Regions from separate parts of the Pseudoalteromonas sp. APC 3250 genome, predicted to be linked through region 3. Evidence: predicted binding sites of a transcription regulator. Region 3 holds the regulator's gene; each other region holds the start of a gene.

Region 1 (3,284 bases), on a different contig from region 3:
ATGCCACCGCCGTCAGGAGCGGGTCGTTATTCTTATTTAACAGCCGTCACTGAAATTGAAAATGAGCTCGTTGAGATACTCGACGTAGAAAAAATCTTAAACGAAATCTGCCCAGTTAATACTACCGTGAGCGATGATGTTGCCTCGCAAGGTAATATACAAAAAGATTTAGGCGAGAGAATAGTATTTATTGCTGATGATTCGGCTGTTGCGCGAAATCAAGTAAAACGAGCATTGGAACCATTAGGTGTAACAACTGAGTTGGCTAAAAATGGTAAAGAAGCTTTAATAAGATTAAAAGAAATTGCAGAGCTCGATTGCGTAAATGATATTACAGAGCGAGTAGGGCTACTCATTTCTGATGTAGAAATGCCAGAAATGGATGGTTACACGCTGACTGCAGAAATCAAAGCTAATCCTAAACTTGCGCCACTACATGTGATTTTACACACATCATTGAGTGGTGTTTTTAATCAAGCGATGATTGAAAAAGTAGGAGCAGATGATTTTATTGCAAAATTTAACCCAGACGAGCTTGCAACAGCCGTTAATAAATGGGTTCATCGTGATTAATAAACATAGGTGTTATTGATTTGACTAATAAAGATTTGCAGCAAAACGAATACGATCAATTTCGCTTATTTTTAGAACAACAGTGCGGTATTGTTTTAGGTGAAAATAAGCAGTATTTGGTAAAGAGCCGTTTGGCACCATTAATGTCTCGATTTAATGTTGAATCGTTGTCTGAATTGGTAAGTAAAACTCTCGGTGTGCATGAGCGCCAGTTGCGCGCAGCCGTTGTTGATGCCATGACAACCAATGAGACATTGTGGTTTAGAGATCAGTATCCGTTTGAGTTACTTAAAACCAGATTATTCCCTGAGTTTAAAACGTTAAATAGGCCATTAAAAATATGGTCTGCGGCGAGCTCATCAGGACAAGAACCCTACTCAATAGCGATGTCGGTTGCTGAGTTTCAATCCAGCAGCCCTGGTGTTTTAAAAATGGGTGCACAAATAATTGGTACAGATATATCAAATACCATGCTTGATATGTGTAAACATGCTGAATATGATGCATTGGCATTGGCTCGCGGACTCTCTGCTGAACGTCGTAAAAAGTTTTTTAAAGACAGCGGCAATGGTATGGCACAAGTGGTTGATTCATTGAAAAAGCAAGTGAGCTTTAGGCATTTAAATTTGCTCGATTCGTACGCTTTAATGGGTAAGTTCGATATTATATTTTGCCGTAATGTTTTAATTTACTTTTCACCTGAGGTGAAAGCCAAAATAATTGCACAATTCTCTCAAGCACTTAACCCTAAGGGGTATTTATTTTTAGGTGCGTCGGAGTCTATGTCTGGTTTAAGTACTGACTTTGATATGGTGCGTTGTAACCCTGGTATCATTTATCAAAAGAAATGACCTTCATTAATATATTATCCCTCCTCTAAACGACGCCTATTGCGTCGTTTTTTGTTTTTATCATCACTATTTTCACTGCTGGCTCATTTATTGCTTTATCGGTACTGAGTCAATTTTTTGGAGGTAGTTATGGCTATCAGTTTTGATAAAGCATTAGGCGTGCATCCGCATGCGATGTTGATCCGTTCGCAAAGAGCAGAAATGCTCGCTACTAATATCGCAAATGCTGATACGCCCGGCTATAAAGCAAAAGATATCGACTTTGCCTCAGCATTAAAAACGGCAAAGTCCAACCAACTAAGCGGCAATACCATGGTAAGAACCAATGAAAAACACATTGCCGGTGGTACCCGTAGTGTAGGTAGTAATGAACTATTTCGTACGCCAAATCAAACAGATACAGGTGATGGCAACTCTGTTGATATACAAGTGGAACGGAACTTGTATACACAGAATGCTATGGAGTATCAGGCCAGTGTCCAGTTTCTTAATGGTAAATTTAAAGGCCTGAAAAAAGCCCTCGGTAGTCAAGGAGCCTAATTATGAGTTTATATAATGTGTTTGATATTGCTGGTTCTGGTATGAGCGCGCAAAACGTGCGATTAAATACCACGGCAAGTAATATCTCTAATGCCAATACAATTAGCTCTTCACAAAATGAGACGTACCGAGCGCGACAACCTGTATTTGCTGCGGAGCTAACAAAAGCGTCAGCGTCAGCAAGCAACCCACAGGGCTCTGCCGTTGGTGTAAAAGTGTTAGGAGTGGTTGAAAGTAATAAACCACTACAAATCGAATATAACCCAAATCACCCGAGTGCGGATGAAAATGGATATATTTACAAACCCAACGTGAATGTTGTTGAGGAGATGGCAAATATGATTTCTGCTTCTCGCTCTTATCAGACAAATGTTCAAGTTGCTGATGCAGCTAAGCAAATGTTAAGTAAAACACTGCTGTTAGGTCAGCGGTAACTGAGGGTAGCTCATGAGTAACGATATTAGTACTTCTTCATCCTACATGGACTCTTTACGTTGGCAAGATAAGCAAGTGCCAAAAAAAGAAGAGAGTGATGCGTTAACCCAAGAAGATTTCTTTTCGTTGTTAACACAGCAGTTGTCATATCAAGATCCCAGCAAACCAGCTGATAACGATCAGATGATTGCACAAATGACAAACTTTACTATGGCTGAAGGGATCTCAAATTTAAACTCTAACTTTGAGTCTTTAGCTGCGTCGATGACATCAAATTCAGCATTGCAAGCATCAACACTGGTTGGTAAGCAAGCGCTGCTGGAGTCTGACACACTTGAGCTTAATGAGTCGGGTGAGGTAAAGGGAGCGATTGTTGCTGAAAAGCCGGTAGACAATTTAACGCTTCGTATTGAAGATGCATCAGGGCAATTAGTTAAAACTATTGATTTAGGCACGCAGCCTGCAGGTGCGGTTCGCTTTGCATGGGATGGTAAAAACGAAGCGGGTGAACGACTTCCTCCTGGTGAATACAATGTTAAAGCTGAAGGCAGTACGGATGGCGAATTCTCTAGCTTACCAATTGCCTCATTCAAAAATATTGAGAGTGTTAATATTAATGGCTCAAGCGGCATTATTATTAATACCAAAGAAGGTGCGGTTAGGCTGACTGATGTCGCAGAAATCGCGTAATAGATTTTATGTATTTTTTAGCCAATAGGCTAAATATTTTTTAGGTTAGAGGTTAATTATGAGCTTCAATATTGCATTAACAGGCCTTGCTGCCGCACAAAAAGATTTAGATGTTACCGCCAATAATATTGCCAACGTAAATACCACGGGCTTTAAAGAGTCTCGCGCTGAATTTGCTGATGTATACGCATCATC
Region 2 (3,284 bases), on a different contig from region 3:
TATCTCAGGGGCGTTACGTTACGATAATTACAAAGGATTTGGCGATACAGTTAACTTTAAACTCGCGGGTAACTGGTCATTAACCGAAGATATTTCACTTCGTGGTGCATTAAGTTCAGGCTTTAGAGCGCCTTCAATGCAGCAGTTGTACTTTAACAACATCAGCACGCAGTTTGTTGTTGGTCCTAATGGCAATTTAGTGGCTGAAGAAGTGGGCACGTTTAGAAACGATTCAACCCTGGCGCAAAGTTTAGGTATTCCTAAGTTAACAGAAGAGAAATCTCAAAACCGCAGTTTAGGTATTGTTTATAATGTAAGCGATAATATTAATGTAACGCTTGATTACTACTCAATCGATATTGACGACCGTATCGTAATTAGTAATCGCTTAGGCAAAGGTTTATCAAACAGCCTTGATGCCGCGTTACTGAGCTCGGGTGCTGGTGCAGGACAGTTTTTCTTAAATGGGGCTGACACAGAAACGCAAGGTATCGACTTTGTAGCTACATGGAATACAGAAGGTCTAGGCGGCACACTTGATTTTACTTTAGCGGCTAACTTTACAGAAACCGATGTGGTGTCGTTATTTACACCTGCAGGTTCTGGGCTTGAGACCGTGCCAGTTGATGATGTGTTTTCTGATCAAGAAATTTCTATTATTGAAGAATGGCAACCAGAAGATCGAATTAACTTAAGTGCACTTTATCGTCGCGACGACTGGACCGTAAACCTATCGCTTAATCGCTTTGGTGAATACACAGTGGAAGATGGAGGCCGCCAGACTTATGGTGCTGAAATTTTAACTGACATCAAAGTAAATTACTTTGTGACTGATGACTTATCGGTAAATATTGGCGCAAATAACTTATTTGATGTTTACCCAGATGAAAACACCATAGGTAATTCACGTTCAGGCACAATTGTAGATGCTCAAGGTAACACCATTGTCAGCAGCGATGGTGTATTTAAGTACTCACGTCGTTCAGCGCCATTTGGCTTCAACGGTGCTTACTACTACTTAGGTGCAGAGTACCGCTTTTAATTAATAACTCTCCTATTGTTATTTAACAACCAAAGGGCCGTAAGGCCCTTTTATCGTTTTTAAACTTAATGTTTTTGCATTTTACTCATTTCAGCATGGCAGCTCTGCATAGTAAGTAATACTTTTGATAACGCTGCTTCACAATCATGTGATTGAGGCTTTTTTAACGCTGTTTTGATTTCTTCTAAGGTTTTATCTTCTACTTCTTCAAGCTCTTTAATGTAGGTTTGGTCGTTATCGCTAGTAAATGTACTGAGCAAAGCGGTAAATGCTCTGCGTGCTTCTACCGCGAACGAAGAGCCATCTTCACGTGCACCTTGTTGATTAATTGCATAGGGTTGTAAGCTTTCAACACTTACTTTGCGGGCGTCGATCATGCGCTGAAATAATGCACTTACGCTAGGATCTTGTACTTTATCTTGTGCTTTTTCGTAAAAGTCGATACCGCTATTCATTACTTGGATAATGTCGGTGATATGATTTATCTCTTGTCCATGATGGGTGCTCATAATAATGACCTCTGTTAATTTAAAATACATAGATAACTAAGCAAGCGGCATTCCAATGCGGTTTTATTTTTTTAACTAATTGTTTTTCATGGTTTTATTATTGTGAAGAGGTCTAGGCAAGCTTGCTAACATGCTGCTAGCAAGCAAAATTTACATAAAAGCATGTAAGAAGGTTATTTAAGCTCTTCAGCTACTTCGGCCACTTTTTGACGTAACCAAATATGGCTAGCATCTCTGTGTAACAAAGGGCTCCATATCATATCAAGTTCAAATGGTGGAATTGGAAAGGGTGGTTCAAGTATTTTAAGCCCCGGATCGTCTACATAAATATTGGCCGCTTTTGAAGGTAAAGTCGCCACGAGGTTTTTTTCTTTCGCTAAATGAATCGCAACATGGTAGTTACGAGTAAAGGTGGCAATATTTCGATGCTTCCCAAAATGTGCGAGCGCTTCGTCAACCCAACCCAGCTTTTGCACATCTTTAGGATCCATGCCAACCCCAACACCAAAGCCTGTTTTACTTACCCAAATATGACGGGCTTTTAAATAGCTATCTAGGCTAAAGTTTTCAATAATAGGGTTGTCGGATTTTACTAAACAGCAAAAGCTATCTTTCCAAATTCGCTTATGATGAAACGATTGCGGTAAGTTCTCAAAGCGGTTAATTGCCATGTCTACTTTACCGTTTTCTACATCATGAAAAGTTACATCGCTGGGCGTTAAAATATCTAATGTGGTGTCTGGGGCTTCTTCATGTAATTTCCCTAATAAACGCGGTGCCATGGTACTGGCTGCATAGTCACTGGCCATAATTCTAAACACGCGTTTACTTTGTTTAGCTTCAAATTCGCGATTAGGTGCTAGCGTTTCTTCAAGCGTCATCAAAATACCGCGAATAACAGGCTGTAACTCAATAGCGCGCTCGGTCGGCACCATACCATCGCTGGTACGCACTAAAATAGGATCGTTAAAAAGGTTACGTAGGCGTTTAAGTCCATTACTCATTGCCGGTTGAGTAATACTAAGCTGGTTAGCAGCACGAGTAACGTTACATTCGCGCAGTAATGTATCGAGGTAAACCAGTAAATTTAAATCTATTTTACTTATATTCATTGTGTGTCCTTAACGTTTACCAGTAATGGATAAAACGCTGTGCTGTAGGATAGGGATAAATATGACTCACCTTTCCATTTTTTATATTTTGTTGTGCTTGTTTCCAAAAGCTCACATCAAGTAGTTCTGGGTGCGTACTGGTTAAAAATTGTTTATATGTTGGGTTAGGCATTACAAAGGTACATAATTGCTCTGGAAATACATCTTGCGGAGCAACCGAGTAACTTTGTTCATCCATCAAATAATCATCATAACTTTTTGCTTTGGGTAGTGCTCTAAAGTTCATGTCTGTTAAATATTGCACTTCATCGTAATCATAAAAAATAATACGTTTGTGCTTACTTACACCAAAGTTCTTTAACAGCATATCGCCAGGGAAAATATTCACGGCAATCATTTCTTTAAGCGCCTGGCCATACTCTTCAATGGCATCGGCGGCACTTTTTTCGTCTGCATTTTCTAAAAACAAATTAAGCGGTGTCATTCGCCGTTCAATGTATAAATGTTTTATGATTAACCAGTCACCCTCAATCACCATCGATGAGCCAATGGTTTTGTGCAACTGTGCTAACAAGTTACTATCAAATCGTGCCAAAGGAAATACGACGTTTGAATACTCTA
Region 3 (3,284 bases):
ACTATTTTAGTCCCTGTTGAAAATAAAAAAGAAGATGATAAAGGTCAACCATGAGCACATTAAAAGCAGAGCTATTAGCTAAAAGCTACAAAGGTCGTGAAGTTGTAAAAAACGTTGGCCTAGAGGTTGAAGCTGGCAGTATTGTGGGGTTACTTGGCCCTAATGGTGCAGGTAAAACCACCACTTTTTATATGATTGTAGGCCTTGTGCCTAGCGATAAAGGCAAAATATCAATTGATGATAAAGATATTACTTTATTACCGATGCACAGCCGAGCGCGTTTAGGGATTGGTTATTTACCGCAAGAGTCGTCTATTTTTAGAAAGCTGACTGTTTATCAAAACTTAATGGCTATCTTAGAAACACGTAAAGAATTAAATAAACAACAACGCGAAGATACCTTAAATAATTTACTTGATGAATTTAGCATTCAGCATATCCGCGATAGTCAAGGTATGGCTTTATCAGGTGGTGAACGTCGCCGCGTTGAAATTGCTCGCGCGTTAGCAGCAAACCCTAAATTTATCCTTTTAGACGAACCCTTTGCGGGGGTTGATCCTATCTCAGTATTAGATATTAAAAAGATTATAGAGCATCTTAAAAACCGAGGAATTGGCGTACTTATCACAGATCACAACGTACGCGAAACTCTTGATGTTTGTGAAAAAGCCTACATAGTTTCTCATGGAGAGTTAATTGCATCAGGCACTCCAGAATATGTATTAAACGATAAAACAGTACGCGATGTTTATTTAGGCGAGCAGTTCAAGCTCTAATATGTGTGTTATTACACTAAGCATCTGCTAATATTAATTATAATAATTTAAAAGGATTGTTAGAGATACATGAGGCAATCATTACAGCTGCGCATGGGCCAGCAACTTACAATGACTCCACAGTTGCAACAAGCAATTCGCTTATTGCAACTCAGTACATTGGATCTCCAGCAAGAAATTCAAGAAGCGCTCGATAGCAACCCCTTGCTTGAAGTTGAAGAACACGATTACAGCGAAGACACTGCAGGTAAAAACGAACAAAAAGCCGATAACGATGACTTAACGCTAAGTGCCTCAGCTGACGATAAACCTAGCGAGTATGAGCAAGATAGCGGCGAAGCAATGACCAAAGACACTATTAGCGATGATATGGCTATGGATGTTACTTGGGATGAATATATGAGCGCTGCGCCTGCCTCTTCATCGGGCCCAATGCCAGAAGATGAATCTATTTATCAAGGCTCTTCGACTGAAACGCTGCATGAGTATTTAATGTGGCAACTTCAACTGACGCCGTTTAGTCCTACCGATGAAGCGATAGCTATTGCAATTGTAGAAGCTGTAGACGACTCAGGGATTCTAACCCTTAGCTGTGAAGAAATATTAGAAAGCTTTAACCAAGAAAACGACGGCGAAGATGAAGTTGAACTTGACGAAATAGAAGCGGTACTAAAGCGTATTCAACTATTTGATCCAGTGGGAATAGCCGCGCGTAGTTTACAAGAGTGCTTGTGTATTCAGCTAAATCAATTTGATAAAGACACACCTTTTTTAAACGAAACAAAAATGATCTTAACCGATCATATTGATTTACTTGCTGCACGTGACTATCGCACGTTAATGAAAAAAACAAAGCTTAAAGAAGATGAGCTTAAAGAAATCATGACGTTGATTCATACGCTCAGCCCAAAACCGGCAGACACTATTGTCAGAGAAGAGTCTGAATACGTTATTCCTGATGTGTCGGTTAAAAAAGTTAAAGGTCGTTGGGTAGTTGAATTAAACCCAGATAGCATGCCTAAGATCAGAGTAAATAGCCAATATGCAGCTATGTCGCGTACGGTTAAATCAAGTGGTGATAGCCAGTTTATTCGCTCGCACTTACAAGAGGCTAAATGGTTTATAAAAAGCTTAGAAAGTAGAAATGACACGCTACTTAAAGTAACCAACTGTATTGTGCAGCAGCAACAGGCCTTTTTTGAACACGGTCCTGAGGCTATGAAGCCTATGGTGCTTAACGATGTGGCTGAAATGGTGGAAATGCATGAGTCGACTATATCGCGTGTTACTACGCAAAAATACATGCATACACCACGTGGCATTTTTGAGCTTAAATATTTCTTTTCAAGCCATGTAAGTACTGAAAATGGTGGCGAATGTTCATCAACAGCAATACGTGCATTAATTAAAAAATTAATCGCTGCAGAAAACTCAGCTAAACCATTGAGTGATAGTAAAATTGCAGATATATTGGCAGAGCAAGGAATTAAAGTAGCGAGGAGAACCATTGCAAAATATCGCGAATCTCTAGCTATTCCCCCGTCTAATCAACGTAAAAGTTTGATTTAAGGCGTACAACAAAGAGGAAAATGTTTATGCAACTGAATTTAACTGGTCGCCATGTAGATATTACCGACTCGCTTAGAGACTACGTAAATAGTAAATTTTCGAAGTTACAGAGGCACACTGATCACATAACGAATGTGCACGTTATTCTCGATGTAGAAAAACTAAACCAAAAAGCTGAAGCAACCGTTCATGTTAGTGGCGCTGAGATTTTTGCCTCTACTGAGCATCAAGATATGTATGCCGCTATAGACTCGCTCATTGACAAGCTAGATCGTCAAGTAATTAAACACAAAGAGAAACTTGCTCGACACTAACACTATGAAACTAAGCTCACTTATCTGTCAGGACTGCAGTAAAGCTGCGGTCCTTTTTAATAGTAAAAAAAGAATTTTAGAATTTATCAGTGAATTGGCTCACAATAAGCTGCCCTATTTAACACAACAAGATATTCTTAATGCATTAACTGCAAGAGAAAAGCTTGGAAGTACAGGCATTGGCCGAGGCATTGCTATTCCACATGGTCGCATGAGTGGAGCTCAAGAGCCCCTTGCTTTGATTTTAGTGAGCGAAACAGCTATTAATTTTGATGCGATTGATAACCGACCGGTTGACATTTTTGTCGCGTTAATTGTTCCCGATGGCGATAATCAGCAGCATTTGAAGATGCTAGCCACGATTGCTGATAAGCTCAATGATAAAGAATTTTGTAAACAGTTACGCGCCGCCAAATCGGATAGCGAACTGTATCAGGTTATCGTCAGTCAATCGTAGTAATAAAGAAAGGTGATAAATGGAATTAATAATTATAAGCGGTCGCTCAGGGTCAGGTAAATCTGTGGCGTTACGCGTTGTGGAAGACTTAGGTTATTATTGTGTAGACAATATTCCTCTTAATTTATTACCATCATTAGTGCGCAGCGTTTCCGACAGTTATAATAA

What was found. Region 3 encodes sigma-54, which starts transcription at its own class of promoters, with help from an activator protein. Its sites were predicted from a motif close to GTTGGCACGNNNNTNGNNT; they were not measured.
Region 1: flgB (flagellar basal body rod protein FlgB) is a predicted target of sigma-54. The motif match lies at 1,502-1,520, and genes of this name have one in related genera.
Region 2: QL986_RS09395 (PA2169 family four-helix-bundle protein) is a predicted target of sigma-54. The motif match lies at 1,590-1,608, and genes of this name have one in related genera.

The regions. Positions count from the first base shown of each region.
Region 1 covers NZ_JASDCM010000006.1:237,304-240,587, reverse strand. The annotation lists gene QL986_RS09110 (chemotaxis protein) at 1-573, shown strand, start outside; gene QL986_RS09105 (protein-glutamate O-methyltransferase CheR) at 594-1,424, shown strand; gene flgB (flagellar basal body rod protein FlgB) at 1,554-1,964, shown strand; gene flgC (flagellar basal body rod protein FlgC) at 1,967-2,398, shown strand; gene QL986_RS09090 (flagellar hook assembly protein FlgD) at 2,412-3,089, shown strand; gene flgE (flagellar hook protein FlgE) at 3,148-3,284, shown strand, end outside.
Region 2 covers NZ_JASDCM010000007.1:57,656-60,939, forward strand. The annotation lists gene QL986_RS09390 (TonB-dependent receptor) at 1-1,042, shown strand, start outside; gene QL986_RS09395 (PA2169 family four-helix-bundle protein) at 1,108-1,551, opposite strand; gene QL986_RS09400 (LysR family transcriptional regulator) at 1,725-2,663, opposite strand; gene aceK (bifunctional isocitrate dehydrogenase kinase/phosphatase) at 2,680-3,284, opposite strand, start outside.
Region 3 covers NZ_JASDCM010000005.1:85,769-89,052, forward strand. The annotation lists gene lptA (lipopolysaccharide transport periplasmic protein LptA) at 1-54, shown strand, start outside; gene lptB (LPS export ABC transporter ATP-binding protein) at 51-776, shown strand; gene QL986_RS07265 (RNA polymerase factor sigma-54) at 846-2,345, shown strand; gene hpf (ribosome hibernation promoting factor) at 2,372-2,659, shown strand; gene ptsN (PTS IIA-like nitrogen regulatory protein PtsN) at 2,664-3,116, shown strand; gene rapZ (RNase adapter RapZ) at 3,136-3,284, shown strand, end outside.